Aquitalea magnusonii: one gene and its partner. The protein of the gene in region 2 interacts with the protein of the main gene of each other region in a pairwise test. Links are inferred from orthologs where the notes say so. Each region holds a gene or a part of one and is shown on either strand. Other genes may lie near its edges. The genes, in order: cysK and cysE.

Region 1 (3,072 bases), 4.1 Mb from region 2 along the record:
AGCCGCGCCAGAGTTCAAGGCCAACTGCCAGGATCGGCGGAGAACGGCAGACTGGCCATCAAGAGGTAATCATCCTTCCTCTGCATCACCATCCACATAGAACCATTGACCATCTTCCTTGCGAAAACGGCTGACTTCATGCAAACGCTGCGCACGGCCATTTACCTTATAGCGTGCAACAAATTCGACTACACCAGCCTCATCGGCTGCGCTGCCTGCCTGTGTGCTGAGCACCTCCAGCGACAGCCATTTGACAAAGCGCTCCTCTCGCGAGAGATCCAGCTCAGCCGGGCGGGTGGAGGAATGCCAGCTGGCCAGCAGATAATCACCATTATTCATGGTGTAGGCGGTATAGCGCGAACGCATCAGACTTTCAGCCGTTGGTGCCAACGCAGTACCCGCAATATAAGGTCCACAGCATTCCTGGAAAGAAGCAGCCAGGCCACAAGGGCAGCCGCTGGATTGTTTTTTCTTGCTCATTGTTTCTTCAGCCCAGAGCGGGCAATCCATAGAGTTTCAACAGAAAATTGGTAAAAACCGGTTGTGACGGTTTGGGCTGCATCTTGGGCCAGCGCCGTAGCCACTCCCGCAAACGCATTTCCATCCTGGCCTGAGACTCCTCCTGGCTTAGACGGCCTGCATCACGCTCGACGGCCAGGTAGCGGTACATGGCAAAGTTATTGTCATCCACCGGATTGGCGCCAATCAGTCGCAAACGATAGCTATTGAGCTGATCGGCGGCTGCCACCCGGTTCAGTTCACCCGACTTGACCTTGCCAGCCAGCCGGTTTGCTTCGCGCAGTAATTGCTCCACTTTGCTGTCCGGTACTGCAGGGGCAAGGGGCGGGCGTGCCGGACGCGCCGAACTTTGCGGCGCAGGAGCTTGTTGCAGCAGGCTGCACGCACTGAGCAGGACGGGCAGCACCAGCAACTGACGCGTGACTTTGGGGATGGAAATCATGGCGGTAGTGTAGCGGATGTCGGGCCGTCTTGGACAAAAAGCCCAACCAAACAGTTCGTATCCGCGCTGCCCACAAAACAAAACCGACCGGCAAACACTGCACGGTCGGTTGAGATCACCAGCGGCAATCAATACACGGTGGCGGGTATCAAGCCAGATGTTCGAACAAGGGGGTGGAGAGGTAGCGCTCACCAAAAGACGGAATCACGACCACAATCAGCTTGCCGGCATTTTCCGGGCGCTTGGCCAGCTCGATTGCAGACCATACCGCCGCACCCGAGGAAATACCTACCAGCACGCCCTCCTGAGTAGCCACCGCACGGGCCGTATTGAAGGCATCTTCGTTCTTGACCCGGATGATTTCGTCATAGACCTCGGTGTTCAGGATGGAAGGGACAAAGCCAGCACCAATACCCTGAATCGGGTGTGGTCCCTTGGGGCCTCCGGACAGCACCGGAGATGCATCAGGTTCCACGGCAACAATCTGCACACCTGGTTTGCGTGCCTTCAGTACCTCGCCCACACCGGTCACCGTGCCGCCAGTACCCACACCCGCTACAAAGATATCCACCTGACCATCGGTATCACGCCAGATTTCTTCTGCCGTAGTGTTACGGTGTACTTCCGGATTAGCCGGGTTTTCAAACTGTTGCGGCATGAACCATGTATCCGGATTTTCCTCCACCAGTTGGCGGGCTTTGGCAATGGCACCACCCATGCCATCCGGACCAGGGGTGAGGATAAGCTCGGCACCGTAGGCCTTGAGCAACTGCCGGCGCTCACGACTCATGGTTTCGGGCATGGTAATCACCAGCTTGTAGCCACGCGCCGCACACACCATGGCCAAGCCAATGCCGGTATTGCCGGAGGTCGGCTCTACGATGGTGGTTTGCGGTCCGATCTTGCCAGCCTTCTCGGCAGCATCGATCATGGCAACCGCAATCCGGTCTTTCACACTGTGCGCCGGGTTGAAAAACTCCAGCTTGGCCACCACGGTGGCAACGCAACCATCGGTAACACGGTTCAGTTTGACCAGAGGGGTATTGCCGATCAGGTCGGTTACGGTATTGGCGATACGCATTGTCTTATTCTCCCGGGCAACATAAATGCAAGGTTTAATAACTCATATAATATATGTGAGCATCCCCAAAACGCTAATAGTGTTTGCTTCTATCCAATAAACCAACAGGTCCGCCACCACCATGCCAACCCAGGAAACCCTGATTCCCCTGAGCGGCTGGCGCCGCAAGCTGTTCGTCGTCATCTTCGAAGCAGATACACGTGCCGGCCGCCTGTTTGACCTTGCCCTGATCGCAAGTATCCTGCTGTCCCTGGTATCGGTAGCACTGGAAAGCGTAGCCAGCATTCGTCAAAGCTGGGGCCCACAGCTCAAGGTACTGGACTGGATGTTTACCATCCTGTTCACCATCGAATATGTGCTGCGGCTGATCTGTATTCATAAACCCCTGCGCTACGCTCGCAGCTTTTTCGGCATGGTGGACCTGCTTTCCATCCTGCCGCTCTACCTGGGTCTGTTCATTCCGGAAAGCCGTTTCCTTGCAGACATCAGGGTGCTGCGCCTGTTACGCATGTTCCGCATTCTCAAACTTACCCGCTACATGGGCGAGGCACATGAACTGAAGCGTGCAATGCTGGCAAGTCGGCGCAAGATTCTGGTGTTTCTGGTCACCGTCATCGTACTGGTCATCATCCTGGGGACACTGATGTATGTGATCGAAGGAGAGGCCAATGGCTTTACCAGCATACCCATCGGTATTTATTGGGCCATTGTCACCCTGACCACGGTCGGTTTTGGTGACATCACGCCCAAGACGCCCTTGGGACAGGGACTGGCAAGTCTGGTCATGATTACCGGCTATGGCATCATTGCGGTCCCCACCGGCATTGTCACCGCAGAAATAGCGCGCAATACCAGGGCAACCCCAACAGAAGACCAATCGGCCACCCGCCTATGCCCGCATTGCTTTACCGAAGGACATGACCGCGATGCACGGTTCTGCAAGCATTGTGGTGGCACCTTGCCCGCGCCATCGAGAAGTAATTAGAGGATGAATGGGCGCACCCCCCAGTTGCTGATAGGCATGCCCCAC
Region 2 (3,257 bases):
AGCAGCTCACGCGCCAGGGCATTGGCGCTGTCGTAATAACGGCGGGCATCATCGGCCAACGACGGCGGCACGCGGCCCCAGGGGTAGATGTGGAAGTATTCCTTGATGTCCTTCAGGCTGGCACCCTTGGCCGTTTCCGAAATGTCGGGGGAAAAATAACCGTCCTGCTTCTCCACGGAAAAGGCGTAATCGTGTTTTTGCGGACTGTTGAAGAAGGCCAACCAGTCAGCATAGATTTTTTCCACCAGTTGCTGGTCGATGGGGTGATTCACCAGCACGCCAAAACCGGTTTCGTGCAGGGAACGGGTAAATTGCGCGGCAGCATCGGCGGCGCGGTAGTCGACAACGCGGACGTTCATGCGAGGGAATCCTTACGGAAGGTGGCCGTCAGGCAAGATCGGGACGGACCACGGCGGCGGATTCTACCCCTGCCGTCGCAGCAGGCAAAGCGCCACGGTGGAATCTCAGGGCAAGGCCACCCATGGCGGGCCGGCTGGTTGCGGGGTCAGCACCACCGCACCCGCTTCGGCCAGCATGGCCAGCCGCCAGAACAGGTAGCTGTCCGGCACCAAGGCGCTGCGGTGCTGCCCCATGATGCCGCCCACCAGACGCACCGCTGCCTGTGCGCCATCACGGCGCAAGGCCTCCAGCAAGGCGGCGTCGAAACAATCGGCCGGCTGCTGCTGTAGCTGGCCGTGGTGCAGTTCGCGCCAGCCGGCGGCGGCCTGCTGCCAGTGCTCCCATTCGGCGGCAAGGCGCTGGCGCTCTGCCGGCTCGACTGGCCGGGAACTGCCGATCAACTGCTGTATTTCCTGCTGGCCGCACATGCCCATGGCGATATGGCCATTGTGCTGGATTGCCACCTTGCCACTGGCCTCTACCAACGACAGCGGCTGACTGGCGTGGGCGTGGGCGCACACCATGGCCAGCAGCAAGCGGTCATGCGCGCCATTGCCCAGCCACAGGCAAAGCGGCTGGCGCTGGACAAACACGCGGAACAACTGCTTGCGACAGTGCCAGTAGTCCTTGAGAAAGGCTTCGTCGATGTCCGGCAGCCAGCGCATGGACCACCAGATGCGGTTCCACCACGCCACCCGCGCCTGCGGGTCGATGGCATCGGCATCGGCCAGCGGGCCATGGGCGAAGTCTTCCACCACCTCCAGCACCTCATCGCCCGGCAGCAGGGTGCGCAAGGCCTGGGCGGCTGAAGGGCCGGTCAGCAGGTGCACGGTGGGCTGGGTCACACGCGCTGGTCCATGTCGAGGGCCGGCATGGCACCTTCCACCGTTTGCGCCACCACGCGGGCCGGCACGCCCGCCACCGTGGCATGCGGCGGCACGTCTTCCAGCACCACGCTGCCGGCACCCACCTTGGCACAGTCGCCCACGCGGATATTGCCCAGCACGGCGGCACCGGCACCCAGCATCACGCCATCGCCGATCTTGGGGTGACGATCGCCCCGGTCCTTGCCGGAGCCGCCCAGCGTCACGCCGTGCAGGATGGAAACATTATTGCCGATGACCGCGGTTTCACCGACGACCAGTCCGGTGCCGTGGTCCAGCATCACCCCCTGGCCGATACGCGCTGCCGGATGAATGTCGGCACCGGTGACTTCCGAAATGCGGTTCTGCAAGAACAGCGCCAGGGTCTTGCGCTGCTGTTGCCACAGCCAGTGGGTGATGCGCTGGCTTTGCAGCGCATGGAAGCCCTTGAAGTACAGCAAGGGCGTGGAATAGCTGTCACAGGCCGGGTCGCGCTCGAAACAGGCGCGGATGTCGGCCCGTGCCGAGGCACTGATGGCCGGGTCGGATGCCAGCGCCTCGCGGAACAGTTCCATCAGTGCGCGCGCGTCCATCACCGGGCTGGCCAGCTTGCTGGACAAGTGAAAGGCCAGCACGTCTTCCAGCGTGCTGTGCCGCAAAACCGTCATGTGCAGGAAGCTGGCCAGCATCGGTTCGTCACGCGCGGCCTGCTCGGCTTCCTGCAGAATGGCGAGCCACAGGGCGTCGCCGGAATCTTGCTTCATGCTTGTTACTCCATTACCACGCGGCCCGGACCATGCCGGGCCGGTGCTTACAACAGGACCACGTCAAACTGTTCCTGGGTATAGGTGGATTCCACCGACAGCGAAATCGGCTTGCCGATGAAGTCCACCAGCATGGCCAGGCTTTGCGATTCCTCGTCGAGGAACATGTCGATCACCGGCTGTGCCGCCAGGATGCGATAGCCCTTGGCATCGAACTGGCGCGCCTCGCGCACGATTTCGCGCTGCACCTCGTAACACACGGTCTGGGCGGTCTTGATTTCGCCACGGCCCTGGCAGGTGGGGCAGGGTTCGCACAACACATGCGCCAGGCTCTCGCGGGTGCGCTTGCGGGTGATTTCCACCAGCCCCAGGCTGGTGAAGCCGTTGAGGGTGACGCGGGTACGGTCGCGCGCCAGTGCCTTGGCCACTTCGCTCAGTACCGCAGTCTGGTGTTCTTCATTGTCCATGTCGATGAAATCGACAATGATGATGCCGCCCAGATTACGCAGCCGTAGCTGGCGGGCAATGGCCTGGGTGGCTTCCAGATTGGTCTTGAAGATGGTTTCGTCAAAATTGCGGTTGCCGACAAAGCCGCCGGTGTTGACATCGATGGTGGTCATCGCTTCGGTCTGGTCGATGATCAGGTAGCCGCCAAACTTCAGGTTCACCCGCCGCGACAATGCCTTGTCGATTTCCGCCTCGATGGAAAACAGCTCGAACAGTGGCCGTTCGCCCGAATAGCGCTCGATCTTGCGCACGGCGGACTGCACGTATTGCTCGGCAAATTCCACCATGCGGCTGTAGTTTTCAGTCGAGTCGACAATCACGTGCTCGGTGGTGTCGCTCACCATGTCGCGCAGCACGCGCACCGCCAGCGGCAGGTCTTCGTACAGCAGGCTTTGCGCCGGCAGGTGCTGCGATTTGTGGCGGATGTCGGCCCACAGCTTGGACAGGTATTCGATGTCAGCCTGCAGCTCGGTATCGGTGGCGGTTTCCGCGCTGGTGCGGATGATGTAGCCACGCGGCGTGCTGGGCGGCAGCAGCTTTTCCAGCCGCGCCTTCAGGCTGTGGCGTTCCGACTCGCTCTCGATCTTTTGCGAGATGCCGATGTGTTCTTCCTGCGGCAGATGCACCAGGAAACGCCCGGCCAGCGAGATTTGCGTGGACAGCCGCGCACCCTTGGTGCCGATCGGGTCCTTGATCACCTGTACCAGCACGGTCTGGCCTTCGA

The links.
Region 1: the proteins of cysE (region 2) and cysK interact in binary tests that used the Escherichia coli proteins (3 or more experiments, as listed by UniProt). The link is inferred for Aquitalea magnusonii from one-to-one orthologs.

The regions. Positions count from the first base shown.
Region 1 is NZ_AP018823.1:494,109-497,180, reverse strand. The notes cover bases 77-2,826. They hold cysK (cysteine synthase A), read right to left. Parts: upstream 2,043-2,826; coding sequence 1,110-2,042; downstream 77-1,109. Other genes in these bases: DLM_RS02420 (ion transporter), read left to right, coding at 2,164-2,826; DLM_RS02430 (hypothetical protein), read right to left, coding at 488-961; DLM_RS02435 (YchJ family metal-binding protein), read right to left, coding at 77-366. Outside these bases: more of DLM_RS02435, read right to left, coding at 70-76; more of DLM_RS02420, read left to right, coding at 2,827-3,027.
Region 2 is NZ_AP018823.1:4,556,760-4,560,016, reverse strand. The notes cover bases 134-3,068. They hold cysE (serine O-acetyltransferase), read right to left. Parts: upstream 2,027-3,068; coding sequence 1,241-2,026; downstream 134-1,240. Other genes in these bases: rng (ribonuclease G), read right to left, coding at 2,074-3,068; DLM_RS21370 (DUF3658 domain-containing protein), read right to left, coding at 465-1,244; DLM_RS21375 (isopenicillin N synthase family dioxygenase), read right to left, coding at 134-359. Also shown: more of DLM_RS21375, read right to left, coding at 1-133; more of rng, read right to left, coding at 3,069-3,257.